3 regions of the Simplicispira sedimenti genome follow, and region 1 is predicted to be linked to each of the others. Evidence: predicted binding sites of a transcription regulator. Region 1 holds the regulator's gene; each other region holds the start of a gene.
What was found. Region 1 encodes LexA, which represses DNA repair genes until DNA is damaged. Its sites were predicted from a motif close to ACTGTATNNNNATACAGT; they were not measured.
Positions count from the first base shown of each region.

Region 2: the regulator LexA is predicted to act here: its motif matches at 6,968-6,985, upstream of imuA (translesion DNA synthesis-associated protein ImuA).
Region 3: the regulator LexA is predicted to act here: its motif matches at 6,451-6,468, upstream of recA (recombinase RecA).

Region 1 covers NZ_JAKVIJ010000016.1:45,185-54,661, reverse strand. Annotated here, with positions in the region: gene xseA (exodeoxyribonuclease VII large subunit) at 1-825, opposite strand, end outside; gene MJ602_RS15430 (MotA/TolQ/ExbB proton channel family protein) at 1,172-1,804, shown strand; gene MJ602_RS15425 (ExbD/TolR family protein) at 1,827-2,258, shown strand; gene lpxK (tetraacyldisaccharide 4'-kinase) at 2,295-3,311, shown strand; gene MJ602_RS15415 (Trm112 family protein) at 3,339-3,521, shown strand; gene kdsB (3-deoxy-manno-octulosonate cytidylyltransferase) at 3,518-4,303, shown strand; gene adk (adenylate kinase) at 4,445-5,101, shown strand; gene MJ602_RS15400 (asparaginase) at 5,168-6,145, opposite strand; gene lexA (transcriptional repressor LexA) at 6,216-6,890, shown strand; gene MJ602_RS15390 (D-2-hydroxyacid dehydrogenase family protein) at 7,449-8,456, shown strand; gene MJ602_RS15385 (branched-chain amino acid ABC transporter substrate-binding protein) at 8,559-9,477, opposite strand, start outside.
Region 2 covers NZ_JAKVIJ010000009.1:60,280-69,756, forward strand. Annotated here, with positions in the region: gene MJ602_RS11095 (HAD-IIB family hydrolase) at 1-796, opposite strand, end outside; gene MJ602_RS11100 (peptide chain release factor 3) at 815-2,443, opposite strand; S-adenosyl-L-homocysteine riboswitch at 2,583-2,662, shown strand; gene ahcY (adenosylhomocysteinase) at 2,729-4,162, shown strand; gene MJ602_RS11110 (TlyA family RNA methyltransferase) at 4,229-5,224, shown strand; gene metF (methylenetetrahydrofolate reductase [NAD(P)H]) at 5,221-6,102, shown strand; gene MJ602_RS11120 (hypothetical protein) at 6,133-6,750, shown strand; gene imuA (translesion DNA synthesis-associated protein ImuA) at 7,007-7,804, shown strand; gene MJ602_RS11130 (Y-family DNA polymerase) at 7,743-9,053, shown strand; gene MJ602_RS11135 (error-prone DNA polymerase) at 9,064-9,477, shown strand, end outside.
Region 3 covers NZ_JAKVIJ010000001.1:127,857-137,333, reverse strand. Annotated here, with positions in the region: gene MJ602_RS00620 (DNA topoisomerase III) at 1-1,367, opposite strand, end outside; gene MJ602_RS00615 (SET domain-containing protein) at 1,487-2,026, shown strand; gene MJ602_RS00610 (biotin--[acetyl-CoA-carboxylase] ligase) at 2,023-2,865, shown strand; gene MJ602_RS00605 (SPOR domain-containing protein) at 2,879-3,616, shown strand; gene MJ602_RS00600 (sensor histidine kinase) at 3,617-5,065, opposite strand; gene MJ602_RS00595 (response regulator) at 5,148-5,822, opposite strand; gene MJ602_RS00590 (MarR family winged helix-turn-helix transcriptional regulator) at 5,878-6,387, opposite strand; gene recA (recombinase RecA) at 6,517-7,599, shown strand; gene recX (recombination regulator RecX) at 7,606-8,058, shown strand; gene argC (N-acetyl-gamma-glutamyl-phosphate reductase) at 8,117-9,049, opposite strand; gene sucC (ADP-forming succinate--CoA ligase subunit beta) at 9,218-9,477, shown strand, end outside.

The DNA of each region.
Region 1 (9,477 bases):
GGCGACCAACTCGGCGGCAGCGGTGGGCGTGGGCGCGCGCAGGTCGGCGCAGAAGTCGGCGATGGTGAAATCCGTTTCGTGCCCCACCCCGCAGACCACGGGCACCGGGCTTTGCACGATGGTGCGCGCCAGTTGCTCGTCGTTGAAAGCCCACAGGTCTTCGATGGAGCCACCGCCCCGCACCAGCAGGATGGCATCGATAGCCACATCGCCCGCCAACGCCAGGCGGTACAGGCGCGACAGCGCCGCACACAGGCTGGCCGGTGCCTGCGCACCTTGCACCTGGGCCGGCACCAGCACCACGGGCAGGTGGGGGGCGCGGCGGCGCAAGGCGGTCACCACATCGTGCAGAGCCGCCGCACCGGTGGACGTCACCAGCCCGATCCCCCTGGGCAGGGTCGGCAGCGCACGCTTGCGGGACGGGTCGAACAGGCCCTCGGCGTCCAGCCGGGCCTTGAGCCGCAGAAACTGCTCGAACAAGGCGCCCTGCCCTGCGCGGCGCAGTTGCTCGACGACGAGTTGCAGGTCACCGCGCGCCTCGTACACGCCCAGGCGGCCCTGGACCTCGACGAGCTCCCCGTCACGCGGCACGAAATCCAGCGCCTCGGCGGCCCGACGGAACATCGCACAGCGGATCTGGCCCTGGCCATCCTTGATGGCAAAGTAGCAATGCCCGCTGGCAGCGCGTGAAAAGCCCGTGATCTCGCCGCGCACGGCCACAGGGTTGAAGCGTGCCTGCAGGGTGTCCGCCACGGCGCGGCACAGCGCCCCAACCTCCCAGACACGCGGCGCCGCGAGTGGGTTTTCAATACCCATGGCCTGCATCCATGCGCTTTTCCGGGCTTGTTGCGCCGCAGTATTCCACAGAGCGCAAAAGTGTCATGGTTGTAAGCATTTGCTCATTGCCACGTGCCCCAACACATTGAAATTCGTGCATCTTATTGATTTTGTTGATTTTTTTGCTGCTTAAAAAACCAGCATTTTGTTCCAGCCACGGTGTGGCGCCGTTGTGCGGCCATCGACACCGGCCTTCTCCACAAAGTTATCCACAGAAACTGTGGGTGAGGCGCGCATACAAACGGATGCAATCGCAGCCCCCCCTGTGGCACAGGGATGGCCACAAAGCTGGGCCATAATCGCTTTTTGCCCACCCCGTGCGGAGACAAGACAATTGCTGTCCATCATACAAGCCGCAGGCTGGCCCATCTGGCCCCTGATCGCCTGCTCGGTTCTGGCCCTTGCGCTGATTTTCGAGCGTTTCATCTCCCTCAAATCCACCCGCATCATCCCGCCCAAGTTGCTGGATGAAGCGATTTCCGTGTCCTCGCAATCCCTCCCCGGCCCCGACGTGGTGGGCAAGCTGGCACAGAATTCGGCGCTGGGCGAAGTGCTGGCCACAGGCCTGCGCACGCTCAACAGCAACCCCCGCACGTCCGAGGCCGACCTGCGCGCCGCCATGGAAGGCGCTGGCCGCGTGGTTGCGCACCGGCTTGAAAAGTACCTCAGTGCACTGGCAACCATCGCATCGGCGGCGCCGCTGCTGGGCCTGCTGGGCACCGTGGTGGGCATGATCGAGATCTTCGGCTCCCAGGGCGGTGCCACAGGCGGCATGGGCAGCGGCAATCCGGCGCAGCTGGCGCACGGCATATCGGTGGCGCTCTACAACACCGCATTTGGCCTGATGGTGGCCATTCCGGCTCTGATTTTCTGGCGCTACTTCCGCAGCCGCGTGGATGCCTACCTGCTGACGCTGGAGCTGTCGTCCGAGCAGTTCGTGCGCCACCTGCTGCGCCACAAGAAGTGAACGTACCGGCAAAGGCTGCCCCATGAACTTCCGCCCCCGTGCCAAGGAAGAGCCGGAGATCAACCTGATCCCCTTCATCGACGTGCTGCTGGTGATCCTCATCTTTCTGATGCTGACCACCACCTACAGCAAGTTCACCGAGCTGCAGCTCACCCTGCCCGTGGCCGACGCCGAGCAACAACGCGACCACCCCAAGGAAGTGGTGGTGGCCGTGGCTGCCGATGGCCGCTATGCCATCAACAAGAGCGGCATCGACGGCAAGAGCGTGGATCACCTCGCCGCGGCACTGCGCGATGCCGCCAAGGCGGGCCAGGGTACGGTGGTCATCATCAGTGCAGACGCACTGGCGCCGCACCAATCGGTCATCTCGGTGATGGAGGCAGCGCGCCGCGTGGGCCTCACGCAAATCACCTTTGCCACCCAGTCCTCCGCCCGCGCGGGCGCAGGCAAGTAGGCGCCGTCCATCACTGCTGCCAGCCCGCAGCCTCACATGCACCAGGTCAGCGACGCCAGCCCCGCGCTGCAACGCGCGTGGCGGCAACGCGGCGCGCTGGCCTGCCTGCTCTGGCCCCTGTCACTGCTCATGGGGCTGCTTGTGCGCCTGCGCCGGGGCTTGTATGCGGCGCGCATTCTTCCATCGGGTCATCCGGGCGTTCCGGTCATTGTGGTGGGCAATGTGGTGGCGGGCGGCGCGGGCAAAACGCCGGTGGTGATGGCTGTGGTGCGCCACCTGCAGGCCCGTGGCTGGCGGCCTGGGGTTGTATCGCGCGGCTACGGTCGCAGCAGCACCGACTGCCGCGCAGTGCTGCCCGACAGCCCCCCCAGCGCCGCGGGCGACGAGCCCCTGCTGATTGCCCGCCAATGCAAAGTGCCGGTCTTCGTGGCGAGCCAGCGCCTGGAGGCCGCACAGGCACTGCGCCAAAGCCATCCCGACATCGACATCATCGTGTGCGACGATGGGCTGCAGCACCTGGCGCTGGCGCGCAACATCGAGGTCTGCGTGTTCAACAACGATGGCGTAGGCAACGGCTGGCTGCTGCCCGCAGGCCCGCTGCGCGAGCCTTGGCCTCGGCCTGTGGATCTGGTGGTGCACGCAGGCACCGCCCCGAAAGGCGGCCGCGCACCCTGCTTCGCCATGCAGCGCAGCCTGGCACCCACCGCAGTACGTGCCGATGGCAGCCAGGTGCCACTGCACCAATTGCAGACTCAGCCACTGCTCGCACTGGCGGGCATCGCCCGGCCCGGAGACTTTTTTGCCCTGCTGCAGCAATCCGGCCTGGAACCCCAACGCACTCTGGCACTGCCGGATCACTATGATTATGATAGCTGGCAGCGCCCATCAGATAAGCCCTACACACTGATTTGCACTGAAAAAGATGCCGCCAAGCTCTGGCGCCTTCATCCGGACGCACTGGCAGTGCCACTGCAGGTGGAAATTGCTCCCGGCTTTTTCGAGGCCCTGGATGCCAAGCTGGCTGCGCTGGGCTCGCTATCATCGCGCTCCTGATTTCCCGTCTTTCCCCACTGCACCGCCATGGACACCAAACTGCTCGAACTGCTGGTCTGCCCCGTCACCAAAGGCCCCCTCACCTACGACCGGGAGCGCCAGGAACTCATCTCGCGCAGCGCCCGCCTGGCCTACCCGGTGCGCGACGGCATTCCCGTCCTGCTGGAAAACGAGGCCCGTCCGCTGACCGACGAAGAGCTGGAGCGATGAGCACCCGCGGCTTTGCCGTGCTGATTCCGGCACGCATGGCGTCCAGCCGCCTGCCCGACAAGCCGCTGGCGGACATTGCAGGCCTGCCCATGGTGGTGCGCGTGGCCGAGCGCGCCGCAGCCAGTGGTGCCCAGCGCACCGTGGTGGCGGCAGACGATGCGCGCATCCTTGACGCTTGCCGCCAGCACGGGGTGGAGGCCATCCTCACCCGCACCGACCACGCCAGCGGCAGCGACCGCCTGGCCGAGGCCTGCACCCTGCTGGGCCTGGACGGCGACGATGTGGTCGTCAATGTGCAGGGGGACGAGCCGCTGATCGACCCGGCGCTCATCGGCGCCGTGGCCCAACTGCTGCACACGCACCCGCACGCCAGCATGGGAACGGCCGCACATCCGCTGGCTGCGGTGGACGAACTGGCCAATCCGAACGTCGTTAAGGTGGTATGCGATGCCGGCGGCATGGCCCAGTACTTCAGCCGCGCGCCCATTCCGTTTGCACGGGACCACGCGGGCCAGCCCTGGTGGCGCAGCAGCGACGCCAAGCACCCGGCGCTGGCAGGCTTTGCGCCACTGCGCCATATCGGCATCTACAGCTACCGCGCAGGCTTTTTGCGCCGTTTTCCCGAACTGCCGCAGGCCCCCACCGAGGTGATCGAGGCGCTGGAACAACTGCGCGCACTGTGGCACGGCCACCGCATCGCAGTGCATGTATCGGCTACCGCACCCGGCCCCGGCGTGGACACGCCCGAAGACTTGGCCCGCGTGCGCGCCCTGTGCACCTGATCGGTGCAGGCCCTGGTTTGTAAGTGAGGGTACAAGCGGCCCATGCTATCCTTGCCCCCCTAATAAGAGCACCGCATCCGGGGGCAGCGGTCCCGTGGCCCGCAGTGCCGACAGATTTTCCACACTTCGAGGACTATTCCCATGAGACTGATTCTGTTGGGCGCCCCCGGCGCCGGCAAGGGCACGCAAGCCGCTTTCATCTGCAAGAAATACGGCATTCCGCAGATCTCCACCGGAGACATGCTGCGCGCCGCCGTCAAGGCCGGAACCCCTCTGGGGCTCAAGGCCAAGGCCGTCATGGAATCGGGCGCGCTGGTGAGCGACGACATCATCATCGGCCTGGTCAAGGAACGCATCACCGAACCTGACTGCGCCAATGGCTTTCTGTTCGACGGCTTCCCGCGCACCATTCCCCAGGCGGACGCGATGAAGGAAGCGGGTGTCAAGCTCGACTACGTGCTGGAAATCGACGTGCCTTTCGACGCCATCATCGAACGCATGAGTGGTCGGCGCTCGCACCCCGGCAGCGGCCGCACCTACCACGTCAAGTTCAATCCGCCCAAGGTGGCAGACAAGGATGACGTGACCGGTGAACCCCTGATCCAGCGCGACGACGACAAGGAAGAAACCGTCAAGACACGCCTGGAGGTGTACAGCGCCCAGACGCGCCCCCTGGTGGATTACTACTCCGGCTGGGCAAAGCAAGACCCCGCCGCTGCACCCAAATACCGCGCGATCAGCGGCACCGGCAGCGTGGAGGAAATCACCGCGCGCGCCCTCGCTGCCTTGGCAGACTGAGAGATCAAGCTTGCGGGCCACGGCCTGCAGCCTCTGCAACGCCCCGCATGCGGGGCGTTGTCGTTTTCAGAGCGCGGGAGCCGATACGCCCAGCAGTTCCAGCAACAAGGACACCCTGGCCTTGACCGGAATGAGGCCCGGCGACAGTGGCAGCGCAGCGTGGGCCCTGGGCAAGGACAGCACCTGACCCAAGGGGCAGCGCGTGGTCACGCGCACAGCCACGCCGGCTTGCTGCGCGCGCTCCAGCGCGGCTTGCAGCGCATGGTGCAGCGTACCGTTGCCCGTGGCTGCCACCACCAGGCCCTGAACGCCGTCGCGCACCAGCGCATCGACCGTGGCCCCACACGCCCCAGCGTAGTTCATGACGATCTCGACACGCGGCCAGGACGCACCGGACGCTACTTTTTCAAGAGCGCCCTGCGCCCATCCCGCCTGCGCTTGAGGCCAATCCTGCGCCAAGCGCACGCGCCCTTCCTCCACCCAGCCCAACGGCCCGCCTTCGCCCGAGCTGAACGCATCCACGCGGTACGGATGCACCTTCTGAACCTGCCGCGCACCATGCACGGCACCGGCACACACCACCAGCACACCCCTGGCCCCCGGCGCATGCGCCACAGCCATCGCGTCCAGCAGGTTCTGCGGCCCATCGGGGGCGATCGCCGTCGCGGGCCGCATGGCACAGGTCAGCAGCACAGGCTTGCGCGCATCGAGCACGCTGTGCAGAAACCAGGCTGTCTCTTCCAACGTGTCCGTGCCATGCGTGATCACCACGGCTCGCACGCTGTCGTCCTGCAGGTGCGCATGGCAGCGCTGCGCCAACGCAGCCCACACGCCAAACTCCATGTTCTTGCTGTCGATCTGCGCCACCTGCTCGAAATCCAGCGGCCCCTGCGCAGCCTGCGCCAGGCCCGGCACGCCCGCAAGCAGATCCTGCACCCCTACCTGCCCGGCCACATATCCAATGTTGTCACCCGCTGCAGCGGCCTTTCCGGCAATCGTGCCCCCCGTGCCCAGCACCACGATTTTTTTTGTTTCCACTTGCATCCCTCGAAAAACTGGTTAAGAATACAGTTACTGTATTAAATAACAGCCCCTTGCCCACCGGGAGCCCGTCATGCAAAGCAGCCCCAAGCTCACAGCCCGTCAGCAACAGATTCTGGACCTGATCCAGAACGCCATTGCACGCACCGGTGCCCCGCCCACGCGCGCCGAAATTGCCACTGAACTCGGCTTCAAGTCTGCCAATGCAGCCGAAGAGCACCTGCAGGCCCTGGCCCGCAAAGGTGTCATCGAGCTGGTCAGCGGCACCTCGCGTGGCATCCGTCTGCGCGGTGAAGCCATTCGCTCCCTCAACGCGGCACGTGGCACCCAGTACAACCTGCCCATCCCGGGCCTCAGCCAACTGGTGCTGCCCCTGGTCGGGCGTGTGGCGGCGGGGTCCCCGATTCTCGCCCAGGAACATGTGGAGCAGTCCTATTGCGTGGAAGAAAGCCTGTTCCAGCACAAGCCGGATTACCTGCTCAAGGTGCGCGGCATGTCCATGCGCGACGTTGGCATCATGGATGGCGACCTGCTCGCCGTGAAAGCCTGCCATGAGGCGCGCAACGGCCAGATCATCGTGGCACGCCTGGGCGATGACGTCACCGTCAAGCGCCTGCGGCGCACCGCCCAAGGCGTCGAACTGCTGCCCGAAAACCCCGACTACCCCGTGATCGTGGTGCACCCCGGCGAGCCCTTCGCCATCGAAGGCCTGGCCGTCGGCCTGATCCGCAACACCATGCTCATGTGAGCCTGCATCCTGCACCGCCCCAGGTGGCGGGCGCGCGTGTGGCCCCTGATGACCCACGGCCCTGAGGTGGTGCTGTCCCTGCAATCCTGCCAGTGTTCAACCCTGACCTCTGGAGTATTCACATGGGAATTGTTCTCTTGGCAACGTCCGTCCTGCCCCGCCCTTTTCTCGGCCTGTATCGCTGGTGGAAAAGCCATGCTCATCGCCCCAACCGCGCATCAGCCCTGCCACCACCGCACGCCCGGCCTTGTGCGATGCCACCCCTTCCGCGCAACCCCGTAGCCTCCCGCGCACCCCGCGTCTGGCAGGGGCCGGTGCAGATGCCGGGTCATGGCGCAGCCCTGCCCCCTTCTCGGCCCCTGCGCTGCCACACCAGCGCCAATGGCCGGATGGTCATTGCCGGGCGCATGGCCGATGTCTGTGCAGAGCTGGAGCGCATGGCCGCTTGCGAACAGCGCCATTAGCACTGCGCGGCCCGGTGGAACTGAACTGCTTGCAGCGGGCCGCATTTACCCATGGTTGCATAGGCCAGGGGCGCGCCCAAGGCACAATGGCGGGATGAACATCGTGATCCTCGACGACTATCAGGATGCGGTGCGCAAACTGCACTGCGCGACCCGTCTCGACGCCTTCTCGGCCAAGGTCTATACCAACACTGTCAAGGGACTGGGGCAGCTTTCGGTGCGCCTCAAAGATGCCGATGTCATTGTGCTGATCCGCGAACGGACCCAAATTACCCGCCAATTGGTAGAAAAGCTCCCCCGGCTCAAGTTGATCGCCCAAACCGGACGCGTGGGCTCACACATCGATGTAGCCGCATGCACCGAACGTGGCATCGCCGTGGCCGAGGGTGTGGGCTCGCCGGTCGCCCCTGCCGAGCTGACATGGGCGCTCATCATGGCCTCCATGCGGCGCCTGCCGCAGTACATCTCCAACCTCAAGCATGGGGCCTGGCAACAATCAGGCCTCAAGGCCGCAGGCATGCCTCCCAACTTCGGCATTGGCAACGTACTGCGTGGCAAGACTTTAGGCATTTGGGGCTATGGTCAGATTGGTCAAATCGTTGCGGGCTATGGCAAAGCATTCGGCATGAACGTGCGTGTCTGGGGCAGCGAGGCTTCGCGTGCCAAAGCACTGACCGATGGTTACCAGGTGGCATCCCAATGTGAGGAATTCCTGGCTCAATGCGACGTGGTGTCACTGCATTTGCGCCTGTGTGATGCCACGCGCGGCATTGTCACCCTGGAAAGGCTTTCGTCCATGAAGCCCACAGCCTTGCTGGTCAACACCTCGCGCGCCGAACTCATCGAGCCTGACGCATTGATCGCCGCTCTCAACCGAGGCCGCCCCGGAATGGCCGCCGTGGATGTGTTCGAGAGCGAGCCCATCCTGCAAGGCCATGCCCTGCTGCGGCTGGAGAACTGCATTTGCACGCCCCACATCGGCTATGTGGAGCAGGACAACTACGAGTTGTACTTTGGTGCGGCATTCGACAACGTGGCGAACTTCATCAAGGGAACTCCGACCAATATCGTCAACCCTGGAGCCCTCCAGGTACGCCGCTGAACACCGAGCAGTAGCTCGCCACCCCCCCAAAGAAAGCGGCCTCCACACGGGAGGCCGTTCTGCGAAGCACACCCAAAGAGGTGTGCGGGAGGCGCCTGAAGATCAGTTCAGAGGCGTCTTCTTGCCATCCACGTACTTGTACAGGGTGATGGCGGGGTTCTTCATTTCGCCGTTGTCTTCGAAGGCGATGGCAGCGGTCACGCCCTTGAAGTTGGACTTGCGGATTTCAGGCGTATAGACCTTGGGGTCCACCGAGTTGGCGCGCTTCATGGCGTCCACGAGCAGCATGGTCGCGTCGTAGGTGTAGGGGCTGTACACCTGGAACTGACCGGGGTACTTGGCATCGTAGCGCTTCTTCCACTCCACGCCGCCAGGCATCTTGGCCAGCGATGCACCACCTTCGGCGCAGATCACGTTGGTCAGGGTCTTGGCACCCGCAGCCAGCTTGGCGATTTCAGAGGTGCAGACGCCGTCGCCACCGAAGTACTTGACGTCGGCCATGCCCAGTTGCTCCATCTGGCGCAGCATGGGGCCGGCTTGGGGGTCCATGCCGCCAAAGAAGATCGCGTCAGGCTTCTTGGCCTTGATGGCCGTCAGGATGGCCATGAAGTCGGTGGCCTTGTCGTGCGTGAACTGCTCGTCCACCACCTTCATGCCCTTGGCCAGAGCCACTTTCTTGAACACGTCAGCCACGCCCTGGCCATAGGCGGTACGGTCGTCCACCACAGCAACGGTCTTGAGCTTCAGGGTTTCAGCCGCGTAGGCAGCCAGACCCGCACCCAGAGAGTTGTCGGTAGCGATGATGCGGTGCGTGGTCTTGTAGCCAGGCTTGGTCAGGTTGGGGTTGGTGGCGGCGCCCGTGACCATGGGAATGCCGCAATCGTTGTACACCTTGGACGCGGGGATGGTCGTGCCCGAGTTCAGGTGACCCACCACGCCAGCGACCTTGGAGTCGCACAGCTTCTGTGCGGCAGCGGTGCCTTGCTTGGGATCGGCTGCATCGTCTTCGCCCTGCAGTTCG
Region 2 (9,477 bases), on a different contig from region 1:
CGGCAAAGCCAGCGCCGCGTTCGGCCTGCGTCACATGGCGCGGCAGGTGGTGCAGTTGCGGCACAAAGCGCGCAATGTTGGCCACGCCCACGCTGAGTGGAAAACGCTCGAACATCACCTGGTCGTTGGTCGAGTCGCCCACATAGACCCAGCGGTCGATCTCGGTGTCCAGGTCGCGCCCCAGCCGCTCGCGCACGATCCAGCGCGCGCCTTCCAGCTTGTTGTGCGCGCCAAACCAACCGTTGATGTGGATGCTGCTGACCGTGGCGTTCATGCCCGCCGCGCGCATGGTGCGCACCACCTGGTCGATGGCGTCCTGGGGCAGGTGGGTGAATTCGCTGTGGTCGATGGCAATGTCGGTTTCGCGGCCCGCCGAATCGGAGGCCCGGCGTGCGCCGGGCACCTCGCGCTCGATCTGGGCCAGCACCTGCTGCATGCGCGCAAAGTGGTGCGCCCTGGTGGCGGCGTCCTGCTGGTATATTTTTGATAGCGCCCTGCGCCCTGAATACGGGCGCTGCGGGCTGATTGGGCCTGAATCTTCTTCAGCCACTGGCACCAGCGCCACGGCCCCGTTCTCGGCCACGATGGCGTCCAGCGGCCAGGTCTGCGCAAACGGCTCGCTCCAGCCCACCGGTCTGCCGGTGATGGCGATCACCCGCAGACCTGCGGCCTTCAGATCGGCCAGGGCCTGCAGGGCATCGGGGGTGATGGCGCCCTCGGTGGTGAGGGTGTCGTCGATGTCGGTGAGCACGCCCACCAGGCCTGGGGGCAGGCGCAGTGCGCTCAGCGGCAGCATGGGCACGTTTTTCGCCCCTCAGTGCGAGTTGCTCAGGCTCAGCCCGGCGTGCTCGCGCAGCGGGTGGAAGTGGATCTTGGGAAAGCGCTCCTGCGCCAGGCGCACGTCGTAGGGGCTGGTGCACAGGTAGGCCAGGGTGTTGGCCGCGTCGTGCGCCAGGCGCAGGGGGTAGGCATTCTCGAACTCGCGCAGCTCGGCCGGCGTGTCGGCCGTGATCCAGCGCGCGCCCGTGTACTGGCAGCTCTCCAGGCGTACGTCGCAGTCGTACTCGGTTTTCAGGCGGTGCTGCACCACTTCGAACTGCAACTGGCCCACGGCGCCCAGCAGCATGTTGCCGCCGGCGTCGGGCTTGAAGACCTGGATGGCGCCTTCCTCGCCGAGCTCCATCAGGCCCTGCTGCAACTGCTTGGAGCGCAACGGGTTCTTGAGCACCACGGTCATGAACATTTCGGGTGCGAAGAAGGGCAGGCCGGTGAACTGCAGGTTGGGGCCGTCGGTGATGGTGTCGCCGAGCTGCACGCCGCCGTGCGTGGTGAAGCCGATGATGTCGCCCGCGTAGGCCTCGTCCACCGCTTCGCGGCGCTGGCTCATGAAGGAGACCACGCTGGTGGGGCGCAACTCCTTGGCCGTGCGTTGCACGCGCATCTTCATGCCGGGGGTGAACTTGCCCGAGGCCACGCGCACGAAGGCGATGCGGTCGCGGTGGTTGCTGTCCATGTTGGCCTGCACCTTGAAGACCACACCCGAGAAACCCTCGTCCTCGGGCTGGATGGTCTTTTCCTCGCGCTGGCGGTTCACTTCCTGGTAGGCGATGCGCGGGCCCGGCGGGGGCGACATGTCCACCACGGCGTTGAGCACTTCCATGACACCGAAGTTGTTCACGCCCGAGCCGAAGAACACCGGCGTGAGCTTGGCCGCGAGGAACTGCTCGTGGCTCCATGTGGTGGAGGCGCCCACGGCCAGCTCCATGCTCTCCAGGGCGTCGTCGAAGGCCTGGCCAAAGCGCGCACGCAGCTTGTCGGACTCGGAGAGCGGGATCACCTCGAAATCCTGCGGGCGCTTCTCGCTGCCGGGCTCGAACACCGTCATGCTCTGCGTGCGCAGGTCGATGATGCCGCCGAACGACTTACCCTGTCCCACGGGCCAGGTCATGGGGCAGCAAGGCATGCCGAGCTCGCGCTCCACCTCGTCGAGGATGTCGAGCGGGTCGCGCACCTCGCGGTCCATCTTGTTGACGAAGGTGATGATGGGCGTGTCGCGCTGGCGGCAGACCTCGATCAGGCGGCGCGTCTGCGCCTCCACGCCGTTGGCGGCGTCGATCACCATCAGGGCCGAGTCCACGGCCGTGAGCACGCGGTAGGTGTCTTCGGAGAAGTCCTTGTGGCCGGGGGTGTCGAGCAGGTTGATGACGTGGTCGCGGTACTGCATCTGCATCACCGACGAGGCCACCGAGATGCCGCGCTGCTTCTCGATCTCCATCCAGTCCGAGGTGGCATGGCGACTGGCCTTGCGGCCCTTGACGGCGCCGGCGATCTGGATCGCGCCCGAGAACAGCAGCAGCTTTTCCGTCAGCGTCGTTTTACCCGCGTCGGGGTGGGAAATGATGGCAAAGGTGCGGCGGCGCCGGGTTTCGGGGGCGTAGGACACAAGGAATTCCAGAAGGGAGTGCGCAGGGGACAGGACGCCCCGGCAGGCGTGCGAAAACGACAATTTTACCGGGCAGGCATTGTCAGGCCTCTCCGTGGGGCGGGCGGCGCTTGCGGGCCTTTGCCTTTATAATCGGCGCCTATCCGAGGAGCGTTGCAGCGCCCCCAGCACTGGCGGGGCGTGAGGCTCGGATCTGTTTCGCAACGACGCTCATCCACTTTCCGCGTGGTGAGCTTTTCCCCTTCCCCCGGCGAGTGGTTTTTCAAACATGCTTTGGAGCAAACCATGAACGCACGCGTCAACGCCCCCTCTGCCGACTCCGCCATCGCCGACATCGGCCTGGCCGACTGGGGCCGCAAGGAAATCCGCATCGCCGAAACCGAGATGCCCGGCCTGATGGCCATCCGCGAGGAATTCGCCGCCAAGCAGCCCCTGAAGGGCGCGCGCATCACCGGTTCGCTGCACATGACCATCCAGACGGCCGTGCTGATCGAGACGCTCAAGGCCCTGGGCGCCGACGTGCGCTGGGCCTCGTGCAACATCTTCTCCACCCAGGACCACGCCGCCGCCGCGATTGCCGCCACCGGCACGCCGGTGTTTGCCATCAAGGGCGAGACCCTGGTGGACTACTGGGACTACACCCACCGCATCTTCGATTTCGGCCCCAAGGGCAGCGAAGGCGAAGGCCCGAACATGATCCTGGACGACGGCGGTGACGCCACGCTGCTGATGCACCTGGGCAAGCGCGCTGAAAAGGACGCCTCCGTGCTGGCCCACCCCGGCAGCGAGGAAGAGCGCATCCTGTTCGCCGCCATCCAGGCCAAGCTGGCCGAGGACAGCACCTGGTACAGCCGCAAGAGCGCCCAGATCATCGGCGTGACCGAAGAGACCACCACGGGCGTGCACCGCCTCAAGGAAATGTCGGCCAAGGGCACGCTGATGTTCCGCGCCATCAACGTGAACGACTCGGTCACCAAGAGCAAGTTCGACAACCTGTACGGCTGCCGCGAGTCGCTGGTGGACGGTATCAAGCGCGCCACCGACGTGATGATTGCCGGCAAGGTGGCCGTGGTGGCCGGTTACGGCGACGTGGGCAAGGGCTCGGCCCAGGCGCTGCGCGCGCTGTCGGCACAGGTCTGGGTGACCGAGATTGACCCCATCAACGCCCTGCAGGCCGCGATGGAAGGCTTCAAGGTCGTGACCATGGAATACGCCGCGCCACTAGCCGACATCTTCGTGACCACCACGGGCAACCGCGACGTCATTACCTTCGAGCACATGAAGGCGATGAAGGACCAGTCCATCGTCTGCAACATCGGCCACTTCGACAACGAGATCCAGGTCGCCAAGCTCGAAGAGCACTGCCAGTGGGAAGAGATCAAGCCGCAGGTGGACCATGTGATCTTCCCGGACGGCAAGCGCATCATCCTGCTGGCCAAGGGCCGCCTGGTGAACCTGGGCTGCGGCACGGGCCACCCGAGCTTCGTGATGTCCAACTCGTTCGCCAACCAGACCATCGCGCAGATCGAGCTGTTCACCCACAGCGACTACTACGAGAACGGCAAGGTCTATGTGCTGCCTAAGCACCTGGACGAAAAGGTGGCGCGTCTGCACCTGAAGAAGGTGGGTGCGATGCTGACCGAGCTGACGGACGAGCAGGCCGCCTACATCGGCGTGCCCAAGCAAGGGCCCTACAAGCCCGATACCTACCGTTATTGATTTATTTGCTATTGAATTGATAGCTGTCAGCGCCCGTAATCAGGGCGTTAAAGCCATTTTTTGCTTATGAAAACCCAGCGTGCCGATGTTCTTCTGGTGGAAAAAGGGCTGGCCAGCACCCGCTCGCAGGCCCAGCGGCTGATTGCCAGCGGGGTGCAATGGCGCCTGGGCGCACACGGCCCTTGGAGCCGGGTGGCCAAGAACGGCGAAGAGATCCCGGCCCAGGCCGAACTGCAACTGCAGGACGCGGCCGAGGCGCGCTTTGTCTCGCGCGGTGGCCTCAAGCTCGATGGTGCGCTCGAATCTCTGGGCCTGGCGGTGCAGGGACTGCAGTGCCTGGACGTGGGCCAGTCCACCGGCGGCTTCACGCACTGCCTGCTGGAGCGTGGGGCGCGCCGCGTGGTGGGCGTGGACGTGGGCCACGGCCAGTTGCACGCGCAGTTGCGCCAGGACCCGCGCGTGGTCTGCCTCGAAGGCATCAACGCCCGTGCGCTGACGCCCGAGGCGCTGCAGGCGGCCTGGGAGGACACCTGGTCCGAACCGGCCCCTGCGGCTGTGGAGGACGATGCCGAGCCCGAAAGCCCGTACCGTTGGATGAGCGGTGACGGCGAGGTGACCGACTACGACGACAGCGACGATGTGAGCGACGACGACGTGGAGGCCGACCTGGCGCGCGAGCGCGAAGACGCCGCGCCGCCCGCCGCTGCGGGCGCCCGCCGCCGCCTCCAGGCCTGGGTGGGCGAAAGCACCGCGCCGGTGTTCGAGTTGGTCACGGGTGACCTGTCCTTCATCTCGCTCACGCTGGTGCTGCCTGCCCTGGTACCGCTGCTGGCGCCGGGCGGCCACCTGCTGATGCTGGTCAAGCCGCAGTTCGAACTGCAGCCCGGCCAGGTGGGCAAGGGCGGCATCGTGCGCGATGCCGCGCTCTACCCCGTGGTCGAGCAGCGCATCCGCGACTGCTGCGCCAGCCTGGGGCTGGAGGTGAGTGCGTGGATGGACAGCCCCATCAGCGGCGGTGACGGCAACCAGGAATTTTTTGTCTATGCGAGGAGGTCTGCATGAACGCAGCCAACGCCGCGCCGGCCGTCGTGCCGGCCGCCGTGCCGGTCAGTTTCGAATTTTTCCCACCCAAGACGCCCGAGGGCATCGAGAAGCTGCGCGCCGTGCGCCAGCAGCTCTACGCCCTGCAGCCCCAGTTCTGCTCGGTGACCTACGGCGCGGGGGGCTCTACGCAGGACGGCACCTTGCAGGCCGTGCAGGCCATTCTGGACGAGGGGCAGCAAGGGGCTTCGCATTTCACCTGCGTCGGTGCGTCGCGCGATTCGGTGCGCGAGAAGCTGGCGCTGTTCCAGTCCATGGGCGTGCGTCGGCTGGTGGCACTGCGCGGTGACCTGCCCAGCGGCTACGGCAGCATGGGCGAATTCCGCTATGCCGCCGATCTGGTGGCCTTCGTCCGCGCCGAGACGGGGGATCACTTCCACCTGGAGGTGGCCGCCTACCCAGAGATGCACCCGCAGGCACGCTCACCCGAGGCCGACCTGCAGGCCTATGCGGCCAAGGTCAAGGCGGGTGCCAACTCGGCGATCACGCAGTTCTTCTTCAACGCCGATGCCTATTTCCGCTTTGTGGACGAGGCGCGCAGGCTGGGCGCTGACGTGCCGGTGGTGCCGGGCATCATGCCCATCACCAACGCCAGCGGCCTGCTGCGCTTTGCCGACAGCTGCGGCGCCGAAGTGCCGCGCTGGATTCGCCTGCGCCTGCAGGGGTTGGGGGATGATGTGGCGGGCATCCGTGCTTTCGGCCTGGATGTGGTCACCCACCTGTGCGAACAACTGCTGGCGGCAGGGGCGCCGGGCCTGCATTTCTATACGATGAACCAAAGTACGGCGGTGCTCGAAATTTGCCGCCGTTTGGGGCTGGCAGGTGTTGGCACACGGTAACATTTCGTTTTTTTGCGTTGAGGGCACACCATGAAATCGGTTTGGGTCTGCATGGCTTTGGTGGGTGGCAGTTTGTGGGCAGGCGCCGCCAGTGCCCAGATGAGCTACCACTGCCGGGATTCCAATGGCAACAACTATGTGCTCTCGCGCCCCTGTCCGTCGGACATGCGCACCACGGCGGTAGTGGGTGGGCCTGCGCGCTCGTCGGGCTACTCTTCGTCGTCTTCCAGCAGCTATCGACCGTCTTCCCGCTCCTCCGGCGATGAGCCTGAGCACCACCAGTACATGAGCGGTCGCTGCCGATCCCTTCACCAAGCGATGCGCACGGCCAGCAGCCGAGGGCTGAAGTACGACGCCATCGAAGATCTGCGCAAGGAATACAGGCGAGAGTGTCGTGAGGAGGAAGAAGCAGCCTATTCCAAGCTCTCGACAGATAGCTATACACGCAAGAAAGAGCAGCGCGAGGAAGAAAAAGCGGCCCGCCTGGCTGACCAGGCCTCGCGTGAGCGTGAAGAACGCTTTTTGCAGCAATGCGCCGAGTCGCGCCGCATTCTGCACGCCAAGCAGGCGCGTACCGACCTGAGCGAAGGCGAAAAGGCCGATCTGCGCCGGTTCGAAGAAAACTTCATCGCGCGCTGCAAGCGCTAGGGCCTGTTCACACTATTTTTGCCAGTGCGAACACGGTGAAAACCGCGCCAATCTAGGCGCGGGACGACGCCAAGGCCGGGGCCCTGGTTCGTCGGCCTCTCGGGCCGACGAAAGCACATTTTTATCCCAGCGCCCCCTTTGCCTGGCCGCCTTGCCATTGCCGTGGCTTGGCGGCCGTGTCGCTGGTGGATTGAGGGTTTGGTGGTTCAGCATAAAAACTGTATATTCATACAGTTGTTTTTGCTGATGCCTGTCCATGTCCTTTACCACCCTTGGAGCTGTCCATGCCTTTGACCCCGGAGCCCTTCCCGGCCCCGTAGCTGCGGCTGTCTGGCGCGGGGTGGACATGATGGGAGCGGTGGCGCGCACTGTTCCCACCGGGTTTGGCGCATTGGATGCGCAGTTGCCCGGTGGCGGGTGGCCCACGCAAGCCGTGACGGAGCTGCTGCTGCCGCAGGCACTGCGGTGCGAATGGCGCCTGTTGGGGCCCGCGCTGCCTGCCTTGCTGCAAGAGGGTGGCCGCATTTACCTGGTGGCGCCGTCCCAGCCGCCGCACGCCGGGGGGCTAGCGCAACTGGGCGTGCCGCCTGCGCAGCTGGTGTGGGTGCGGGCCGTTGCGCCTTTGGAGCGGCTCTGGGCCACCGAACAAATCCTCCAGGCAGGGCCCGTGGGTGCCGTACTCGCCTGGCTCCCGCAGGCGCGGCCCGAGCAGATCCGCCGTTTGCAGATCCACGCACAGTCCTGCGATGCGCCGGTGTTCCTGTGCCGTCCTGAAGGTGCGTTGCAGCAGGCCTCGCCTGCACCGTTGCGCGTGGGGGTGACTTTGGGGCCGGATTGGGTGCTGCAGGTGCACATTCCCAAGCGCCGGGGCAGTGCGTTCGAGGGCGTGCTGCGTTTGGAGGCCATTCCCGGCAATCTGCAGCACATGTTGCCGCCGCGCCTGGGGTCTGCCGCTGCCACGGTACAGGCGCCGCTGGCCAAGGAGTTGTCCGATGTCCGCGCACTGGGTCGCATTGCTGCCCCTGCCACAACCCACAGGCTCCTGGCCCATTGACCCCATGGCGCTGGGCATCTGGGCCTTGCAGTTCACCCCCCGGGTGGCCCTGCAGGAGGGCGCGGTGCTGGCCGAAGTGTCTGCGTCTGCACGCCTGTTTGGCGGGTTGGAGCGGCTGTGCCAGTGCATGCAGCATGGCGCTGCCGAACTGGGTGCCTGCGTGGCCTGGGCGCCTACGGGCCTGGCGGCGCTGGCCCTGGTGCGCCATGGCGGTGGGCGGGTGCCTGAGGGGGGGCTAGCGTCGCGGCTCGACGCCCTGCCATTGCAGGCCATGACCGCTGTGGGCCAGCACCAGGCCACACTGGCACGCGTGGGCTGCCGCACGCTGGGGCAGGTGCGCCGCCTGCCGCGTGGCGGGCTGGTGCGCCGGTTTGGTGCTCCCTTGCTGGCTGCGTTGGACCAAGCCTACGGCCTGCGGCCCGAGGCGTACGACTGGATCACCCTGCCACCGACCTTTCAGGCCCGGCTGGAACTGATGGCGCGGGTGGAGCATGCGCCTGCCCTGCTGTTTGGCGCCAGGCGCCTGCTGGTGCAGATGGCGGGTTGGCTGGCCGCGCGCCATTGCGGCGTGCGGGCCTTCACCCTGCACTGGCACCACGATGCCATGCGCGCCCGGTCGGCTGGCGATGGGGGAGCGCTCACAGTGCATACCTCCCAGCCCACGCAAAGCGTGGAGCATTGCATGCGTCTGCTGGCCGAGCATCTGGCCCAGGTCGTGCTGGCCGCGCCGGTGGGTGAACTGGAACTGTCTGCCGACACGGTGGAGCCCTGGGCTGGAACCAACCACACGCTGTTGCCCGATCCCCAGCGCCAGGGGGAGGGCATCCACGCGGCGCTTGAACGCATCCAGGCCCGCCTGGGCCCGCAGGCCGTGTGTTTGCCTGTGCTCTGCGCGGACCACCGGCCTGAGTGGATGCAGCATTGGCACAGCGATCTGGCACACCGCCCGCGCCAGGCCACCGCAGGTTCCGGCATGCCGCTGCCCCCCTGGTTGCTGGAGGTGCCGCTGCGTCTGGAGGAGCGCCAGCACCGGCCGCATTACCAGGGGCCGCTGCAACTGCTGTTGGGGCCTGACCGTGTGGAGGGTGGTTGGTGGCACCGCAGCTGCCAGGGGAGCGATGCCCAGGCGCTCAACGTGCAGCGTGACTACTGGCTTGCCCGCAGCCCCCATGCGGGCTTGCTGTGGGTGTTTCAGCAGCGACTGGCGGGGGACCAGGCGGCGTGGTTCCTGCATGGGTACTTTGGCTGAGGCTTCGGCAATGAACACCCCCTCCCGATCACTGCCGGACTATGCGGAACTGCGCTGCATCTCGAACTTCACCTTCCTGCGTGGCGCGAGCCATCCGCACGAGCTGGTGGAGCGCGCCCACGCGCTGGGCTACCGGGCACTGGCCCTGACCGACGAGTGCAGTCTGGCCGGGGCCGTGCGCGCCCATGTGGCGGCAAAGGCCGTGGGCCTGCATCTGCTGCTGGGAGCGCAGTTTCGGGTGCAGCCCCGCGCTGCGGACGGTGCGCCTTGCGTGTTGGTCGTGCTGGCGCAGAACCTGCAGGGCTACGGCAACCTGTGCGCCTTCATCACCCGGTTGCGGCGCGCGTCGGAGAAAGGCGCCTACCACCTCGCGCAGGCCGATCTCACGGGTGTGGCACTGGCCGACTGTCTGGTGCTGCTGTGC
Region 3 (9,477 bases), on a different contig from region 1:
GGCTTGACCAGCACCTTGCCCTCGGTCTTGAAGTGGTGCTGCTGCACCTTGGAGATGCGCGTGGTCACCTGGTATTCGGCGCTCGGGAAGAACACCGCCATGAAGCGGCGCACCACCAGGTCGTAGAGCTTTTGCTCGGCCTCGGACAGGCCGTGCGGCGCCTGCGTGGTGGGGATGATGGCGAAGTGGTCGCTGACCTTGCTGTTGTCGAAGATGCGTTTGCTGGGGCGCACGTAGTTGCCTTCCAGCGCCTGGCGTGCAAAGGGTGCCAGGTGGGCCATGCCCGAGTCGGCCAGCACTTCAAAGGTCTGGCGTGCCACGCCCAAGTAGTCCTCGGGCAGGGCGCGCGAATCGGTACGCGGGTAGGTCAGGGCCTTGTGGCGCTCGTACAGGCTTTGCGCCAGGGCGAGCGTGGTCTTGGCGCTGAAACCGAACTTGCCGTTGGCTTCGCGCTGCAGGCTGGTCAGGTCGAACAGCAGGGGCGAGGCCTGCGTGGTGGGCTTGCTTTCCTCGGTGACGCTGGCGGGTTGGCCGCGCACCGCGTCGGCAATGGACTGGGCCTGGGCCTGCGACCACACGCGGTCGGCCTTGGCCTCGGGGTCTTCGCCCTTCTTCCACTGGGGGTCGAACCATTTGCCGGGGTAGTCGCCCGCCTGGGCGCCGAAGCTGGCGTGGATTTCCCAGTAGTCGCGGCTCACGAACTTGCGGATCTTTTCCTCGCGCTCGACCACCAGCGACAGTGTGGGCGTCTGCACCCGGCCCACGGTGGTGAGGAAGAAGCCCCCGCCCTGCGAGTTGAAGGCCGTCATGGCGCGCGTGCCGTTGATGCCCACCAGCCAGTCGGCCTCGCTGCGGCTGCGCGCGGCGTCGGCCAGGCCTTGCATCTGCGCGTCGCTGCGCAGGTGTTCAAAGCCGTCGCGGATGGCCTGCGGCGTCATGCTCTGCAGCCACAGGCGCTGCACGGGCTTGCCCAGCGCTCCCTTGGCGCCGCCCGCGTACTGCTCGATCAGGCGGAAGATCAGCTCGCCCTCGCGGCCCGCGTCGCAGGCGTTGATGAGCTGGGTCACGTCCTTGCGCTTGGCCTGCTTGACAACGGCGGACAGGCGGCTCTTGGTCTTGTCCACGGGTTTCAAGTCAAAGTGCGGCGGAATCACCGGCAGGTGGGCAAAGCTCCACTTGCCGCGCTTGACGTCGTACTGCTCGGGGGCCTGGATCTCGACCAGGTGGCCCACGGCACTGGTGACCACGTACTGGTCGTTCTCGAAATGGTCTTCGTGCTTGTCGAACTTGCCCGCAACCGGCGTAAGGGCGCGCACGATGTCTTGCGCGACCGAGGGTTTTTCTGCGATGACCAGGGTTTTGCTCATGGATGGTTTCTCGAAACGGACGCCGCCCGGCACGCTGCCGGGCGCTTCTACAATCGGTGCTCTCACGCGCGTGCACGCGCACGCACATGTGTGCACCATCAAGTTAACAGAGTTTTGCCATGCCCCGCACCCGCACCGCCCTTGCCCCTGGTCGCCGCATCCAGACCCGCCGCTCGGGCGTGCATGGCAAGGGCGTGTTTGCGGTGCAGGATATTGCCGAGGGCGAGGTGCTGATCGAGTACACCGGCGAGGTCATCACCTGGCAGGAAGCGCAGGACCGCCATCCGCACGACCCCGCACAGCCCAACCACACGTTCTACTTCCACGTGGACGAAGACCGCGTCATCGACGCCAAATACGGCGGCAACGCCGCGCGCTGGATCAACCACAGCTGCAACCCCAACTGCTATGCCGATGAGCGCGACGGCCGCGTCTTCATCACCGCGCTGCGCAACATCGCGGCCGGCGAAGAGCTGAACTACGACTACGGCCTCATCATCGACGAGCGCTACACCAAGAAGCTCAAGGCCGAGTACCCCTGCTGGTGCGGCAGCCCCAACTGCCGTGGCACCCTGCTGGCACCCAAGCGCGGCTGGGCGCCGCCGCACCCCGACAACCCGGTGCAGCCCGGTGGGGCACGTACCAAGGGGCGCTCATGAGCGCCGCCGCGCTGCGCTGGCCCGCCGAGGCCCTGTGGGAAGCCGTGGTGCCGCTGCTGCCTGGCTTCACGGTCGAGGTGCTGCCCGAAATCGACTCCACCAACACCGAGCTCATGCGCCGCGCCCGCGCGGGCCAGTGCGACCCGGTACTGCTGGTGGCCGAGCAGCAGACCGCTGGCAAGGGCCGCATGGGCCGGCCCTGGCGCAGTGCGGCGGGCGCTTCGCTGACCTTCTCGCTGGGTCTGCCGCTGGGGCCGCAGGACTGGTCGGGCCTGTCGCTGGCCGTGGGCGTGAGCGTGGCCGAAAGCCTGCAACCCACCTTGCCCGCTGCGGGCAGCAGCACGCCGCGGGTGGCGCTCAAGTGGCCCAACGATCTGTGGCTGGGCGGTGCCCAGGGCGACCGCAAGCTGGGCGGCATTCTGGTGGAAACGGCCAGCTTTGTGGGGGGCGCGTCCGCCGGTTCGCCTGCCACGGCCGCCCACAGTGGCCGCTACGTGGTCATCGGCGTGGGGCTGAACGTGCTGCCGCAGGACGCTGCGGGCCTGTCGCTGCCGCCGGGCAGCCTGCAAGAGGTGGAGCCCGGCCTGGATGCGCCCACGGCGCTGCTGCGGGTGGTGCCGCCTTTGGTGTCCATGCTGCAGGCTTTTGCCCAGTATGGCTTTGCGCCCCTGCAGCCGCGCTTTGGCCTGCGCGATGCGCTGGCGGGCCGCAGCGTGCAGCTCAGCGACGGCACGCAAGGCGAGGCCCATGGCGTGGGCGAGGATGGCGCACTGCTCGTGCATACTGCGCGGGGCATGCAGGCCGTGACCAGCGCTGAAATCAGCGTGCGGCCTTCCTGAACCGCTTTTTTACATGTTGCGTCTGACCGTTATCGTGCTTTTGCTGGCCAATGCTGGCTATTACGCCTGGTCCCAGGGCCATCTGGCCGAGTGGGGCCTGGCGCCTGCGCCCCAGGGCGAACCGCAGCGCCTGCAGCAGCAGATCCGCCCCGAGGCCGTGCGCCTGGCGGGGGAGCCTGCCACCCCGCCCGTGCGCCCGGCCCCGGCCGCTGTGCCCGCCCCAGAGCACAGTGCCGTCCAGGCCAGCGCCGAGGCGCCTGCGGCGTCGGTCCCAGTGGCGGCCACCGAGCCCGCCCGCCCTGCGGGCGAATGCCTGCAGGCCGGGGTGTTCGACGAAGAACAGGCCAACGCCCTGCGCCGCGTGGCTGGTGCGCTGCCCCAGGGCAGCTGGAGCCTGCAGCGCACCACCATCCCGGGCCGCTGGATGGTGTACATGGGCAAGTTCGCCGATGCCGACGCCCTGGCCAAGAAGCGCGCTGAACTGCGCGAGCTGGGTATTTCCTTTGATCGGCCCAGCACCGCGTCGCTGGAGCCGGGGCTGTCGCTGGGGCGCTTCTCCACCGAAGAGGCGGCCCAGCGTGGCATGGGCAATCTGGTGGCCAAGGGCGTGCGCACGGCCAAGGTGGTGCAGGAGCGCCCCGACACCCCTGGCTACCAGTTGCGCCTGCCCAGCGTGGACGATGCCTTGCGCCCCCAGCTGGACGTGCTGCGCCCGGCCATGGCGGGCAAGACGCTCAAGCCCTGTTCCTGATCAATCGTTCTGGTCGTCCCGTGCCGGGAAGCGCACGGTGAACCGCGCCCCGGGCGGTGTCTGGCCGGGGCGGGCGTCTTCCACGCTGATTTCGGCCTGGTGCTGGCGGGCGATCTCCTGCACGATGGGCAGGCCCAGTCCGGAGCCGTCGGCCTCGCTGCCCAGCGCGCGGTAGAAGGGCTGGAAGATCAGCTCACGCTCAGACTCGGGCACGCCGGGGCCGGTGTCCTCCACCTGCAGCAGCAGCACGCGGCCGAAGGTGTCTGCCAGCACGCGCACGGTCACCACGCCGGGTCTGTCGTCCGAGGAGGGGGTGTAGTTGATGGCGTTGTCCACCAGGTTGCGCACCAGTTCCTTGAGCAGGGTGGGGTTGCCGTCCAGCCACACGCCGGGGGCGCCGGGCTCGGCACCGTCGTAGCCCAGGTCGATGCGCTTGTCCATGGCGCGGGGCACCGAGTCGCGCACCACGTCCATGGTCAGGCGTGCCAGGTCGCAGCGCTGCTGGGTCATCTGCGCGCCGCTGGCCTCGGCCCGGGCCAGGGCCAGCAACTGGTTGACGGTGTGCGTGGCGCGGATGCTGGAACGCCCGATCTGTTTGAGCGATTGCTTGAGCTCGTCGGTGCTGGTGCCCTCGCGCTGGGCCAGGTCGGCCTGCATGCGCAGGCCCGCCAGCGGGGTCTTGAGCTGGTGCGCGGCGTCGGCCAGGAAGCGCTTTTGCGTGGCCAGCGAATCGTTCAGGCGCGTGAGCAGGTCGTTCACCGAGTCCACCAGCGGCGCCACTTCCAGCGGCACGGTCTTGTGGTCCAGCGGCGAGAGGTCGTCGGGGCTGCGTGCGCGGATGCGCTCTTCGAGCTGGTTGAGCGGCTTGATGCCGCGCGCCAGCGCCAGCCAGACCAGCAGCACGGCCAGCGGCAGCAGCACGAACTGGGGCACCATCACGCCCTTGATGATCTCGGTGGCCAGCACGCTGCGCTTCTCGCGCGTTTCGGCCACCTGCACCAGGGCCAGCGGGTTGCCCTCCACCGGCACGCGCACCCAGATGTAGGCCACGCGGATGTCCACGCCGCGCAGTTCGGCGTCGCGCAAGCGCACATCACCGGGCTGGGGGGTTTCTTCCTCCGGCGGGGGCGGCAGGTCGCGCTCACCCGAGAGCCATTCCCCGCGCGGCCCCAGCACTTGGTAATAGACCGAGTCGGAATCGTCGGCGCGCAGGATTTCGCTGGCGGACTGTGGCAGGTTGAATTGCGGCCTGCCGCGCTGCACCGTCACCAGTTGTGCGAGGGCGTGCGCGTTGTAGATCAGGGCGCGGTCAAACGGTTTGTTGGCAATGCCCTGTGCCACCAGCCAGGTCAGTGCCAGGCCCACAGGCCAGAGCAGCAGCAGCGGGGTGAGCATCCAGTCCAGGATCTCGCCGAACAGGGAGCGTTGCTCGCGCTGAAAGAGTTTCAAGGTGGCGGCCCTGGATTTGAATCAAATTGGCTTGTAAGGCAATGAAATCAAGCGTCACTAGCTATCAAGAACATAGCAATTTTCAGCCTGGAATTTTTTCAAGACAGTAGCCCAGCCCGCGCACGGTGGCAATGCGGATCGGGCCTTTCTCGATCTTCTTGCGCAGGCGGTGGATGTACACCTCGATGGCGTTGTTGCTCACCTCTTCGCCCCACTCGCACAGGCGTTCCACGAGCTGGTCCTTGCTGACCAGGCGCCCGGCGCGCTGCAGCAGCACCTCCAGCAGGCCCAGCTCGCGCGCCGACAGCTCGATCATCTTGCCGTCGATGGTGGCCACGCGCCCGGCCTGGTCGTACACCAGCGGGCCGTGCTTGATGGTGCTGCTGGTGGCGCCCATGCCCCGGCGGGTGAGGGCGCGCACGCGCGCCTCCAGCTCCTGCAGCGAAAACGGTTTGGCCATGTAGTCGTCGGCGCCGTAGTCCAGACCCTTGACGCGCTCCTCCACGCTGTCGGCCGCGGTGAGGATGAGCACCGGCAGCGCCGTGCCGCGCGCGCGCAGGCGCTTGAGCACCTCCAGCCCGTGCATGCGCGGCAGGCCCAGGTCCAGGATCAGCAGATCAAATTCGTTGTTGGTCATCAGCGCGGCGTCGGCCTCGGCGCCGTTGGCCACATGGTCCACGACGGCGCCCGAACTGCGCAGCGTGCGCAGCAACCCGTCGGCCAGCACCTGGTCGTCTTCGGCTATGAGGATGCGCATGGGGGGAGTCTCCTGGTTATGCAAGGATTTTAGGGCGTTGCCTCAGCGCACGTTCTCAGGACGAGGCGCCGCTGGCATAGGTCTCCAGCCCGATGGACACCACCGTGGCCACGGCGTCGCCCACCTCGGCACGCCATTCGGCCTCGGCCTGCGCCACGGCCGCCTCGAAGGCGCGCAGCCAGTCCAGCCCCGTGGGGGTGAAGCACACGCGCCGCGCGCGTGCGTCGTGCGGGTCAGGCAGGCGCTGCACCAGGCCCCAGGCCTCGCACTGGTCCACCAGCGTGCCCATGGCCTGCTTGGTCATGCCCGCCTTGGCGGCCAGGTCGCTGAGCCGGTCGCCGCGCAGCGACAGGTGGCGCGTGATGTGCACATGCGCCGCACTCACCTGCTGGCGCGCCGCCAGGTTGGACAGCGCCAGCGGCACCTCCACATTGCGCGCCATGAGCTGCAGCACCCGCGCATCAAAGCGGCGCAGGGCGTGGCCCATCAGGCGGCCCAGGTGCGTCTGGCGCCAGGCATCGTGGTGCGCGGCATCCATAGGCGTGGCGGCGAGGGTGTCAGTCATGCGGAAATGGTAAATCAAACTGACCAAATATTTGGCGATGTTTGATTTATTGCTGGATAAACTACTGTTCAAGCATCCAGCCTGTGATGAAAAACAGGCGACACCATCCCACCTTCCAAGGAGTCCACCGTGAACGCTACCGCCACCCGTACCTCTCCCGCTGACAACGACAAGGCCAAGGACGAAAAAGCCAAGGCCCTGCAGGCCGCGCTGGCGCAGATCGAGAAGCAGTTCGGCAAGGGCACCATCATGCGCCTGGGTGAGGGCGAGGTGATCGAGGACATCCAGGTCGTTTCCACCGGCTCGCTGGGCCTGGACATTGCCCTGGGCGTGGGTGGCCTGCCGCGCGGCCGTGTGATCGAGATCTACGGTCCCGAATCCTCCGGCAAGACCACGCTCACGCTGCAGGTGGTGGCCGAAATGCAGAAGCTCGGCGGGCAGTGCGCGTTCGTGGACGCCGAGCACGCGCTCGACATCCAGTACGCGCAAAAGCTTGGCGTCAACCTGCAGGATCTGCTGATCTCCCAGCCCGACACGGGTGAGCAGGCGCTGGAGATTGTGGACAGCCTGGTGCGCTCGGGCGCTGTGGACCTGATCATCGTGGACTCGGTCGCCGCCCTCACGCCCAAGGCCGAAATCGAAGGCGAAATGGGCGATGCACTGCCCGGCCTGCAGGCGCGCCTGATGAGCCAGGCGCTGCGCAAGCTCACCGCCACCATCAAGAAGACCAACTGCACGGTCATCTTCATCAACCAGATCCGCATGAAGATCGGCGTGATGTTCGGCAGCCCCGAAACCACCACGGGCGGCAATGCGCTGAAGTTCTACGCCTCGGTGCGCCTCGATATCCGCCGCACCGGCACCATCAAGAAGGGCGAAGAGGCCATCGGCAACGAAACCAAGGTCAAGGTGGTCAAGAACAAGGTCAGCCCCCCGTTCAAGACAGCGGAGTTCGACATTCTGTTCGGCGAGGGCATTTCGCGTGAGGGCGAGATCATCGACATGGGCGTGAACGCACGCATCATCGAAAAGAGCGGCGCCTGGTACGCCTACAACGGCGAAAAAATCGGCCAGGGCCGCGACAACGCGCGCGAGTTCCTGCGCGAAAACCCCGAATTGGCGCTTGAAATCGAGAACCGCGTTCGCGAACAGTTGGGTATTGCCCTGCAGCCGTCAGCCTCTGGCGCGTCTGCTTCGGAAAACGCCGCGTAAGCGGGCATGGCACAGCCCGCCCTTTCGCTCAGGGCCCGCGCACTGCGCAGCCTGGCGCGGCGCGAGCACACGCGCTCGGAGCTGCGGCGCAAGCTGGCGCCGCACGAGGAAACCGAGGGGCAGCTCGATGCCCTGCTCGATGCCCTGCAGGCCCAGGGCTTTCTCAGCGACGAGCGCGCCGCCGCATCGCTGGTCCACCGCCGCGCTGCCCGCTTGGGTACGCAGCGTTTGCGCCAGGAACTGCAGGCCAAGGGGCTGGATGCCTCCACGGTGGATGCGGCCCTGGAAGGCCTGGGCGGCACCGAACTGGAGCGTGCCCGGGTGCTGTGGGAGCGCAAGTTTGGCGCGCCCGCGCCCGACGCTGCGGGCCGCGCCCGCCAGGTGCGCTTTCTGCTGGCACGTGGATTTGCCTCCGACACCGTGCGCCGCGTGGTGCGGGGTGTGGAAGACGATTTTTAGTGTTTTTGGCTGCTGGCGCTTGATGATCAAGCGCCAGCAGCTATTAAAACAATAGCAATCAAAGCCCCAGCATCAGGCGCAGGTTCTGCACGGCGGCGCCGCTGGCGCCTTTGCCCAGGTTGTCCAGCCGGGCCACCAGCACGGCCTGGCGGTAGGTTTCGTTGGCAAATACGCGCAGCTCCAGCTGGTTGGTGTTGGCCAGGGTGTCGGCTGCGAGTTTCAGGTCGTCGGTGGGAGGCAGGACCTTCACATACTGCTCTGGCGTGTTGGTGCGGGCGTAGTGGGCGGCCAGTGCATCGTGCAGGTCGGCGGCCTTGGGTGCGCCGGGCAGCAGGTCCAGGTGCAGCGGGCATTGCACCAGCATGCCCTGCGCAAAATTGCCCACGGCCGGAATGAACACCGGGCGCCGGGTCAGGCCGGTGCAATGCAGGATCTCGGGGATGTGCTTGTGTGCCAGGCCCAGGGCGTAGGCCTCGTAAGGCGCGGCCTGGCCGGCTTCATAGGCTTCGATCATGCTGCGTCCGCCGCCGCTGTAGCCCGACACCGAGGGCAGCGACAGCGCTGCGTCTTGCGGCAGCAGGCCTGCATCGACCAGCGGGCGCAGCAGGGCGATGGCGCCGGTGGCGTAGCAGCCGGGGTTGGCCACGCGCGTCGCCTGGCGCACGGCATCTGCCTGCCCTGCGCACAGCTCCGGGAAGCCATAGACCCAGCCTGCCGTGGTGCGGTGGGCGGTGCTGGCGTCGATGATCTTGATGGCCTTGCCGGTCTCCTGGGTGATGGCGTCCACCAGTGCCACGCTCTCGCGCGCTGCGTCGTCGTGCAGGCACAGCACCACCAGATCGGCCTGCGCAATGAGTGCGCGCTTGGCCAGTGGATCCTTGCGCTTTTCGGGCGCGATGCTCAGCAGTTGCACGCCCGCCATGCCTTGCAGGCGTTCGCGGATCTGCAGGCCGGTGGTACCGGCTTCGCCATCGATGAATACGGTGGGCATGGTCTCTCCAGGGCCATGTGCGGCACGGGGGTGTCGCAGCATGTAAGTTTGCAAAAAGGTATGGTGCGCCGCACCATGATACATTTACCGGCTGCCATGTCCCAAGCCCGCCGCCAGAACAATCAGCCATGGTAGACGGGTGAAATCCCTTCCCTGAGAGAGACCCTCATGAAGATTCACGAATACCAAGGCAAGGAAATCTTGCGTAATTTTGGCGTGCCCGTACCCCGGGGCATTCCGGCATTCACCGTCCAGGAGGCCGTGGAAGCGGCCCAGAAGCTGGGTGGCCCCGTCTGGGTGGTCAAGGCCCAGATCCATGCGGGCGGCCGTGGCAAGGGTGGCGGCGTGAAGGTGGCCAAGAGCATTGACGACGTCAAGAAGCTGGCCGAGCAGATCCTGGGCATGCAGCTGGTCACGCACCAGACCGG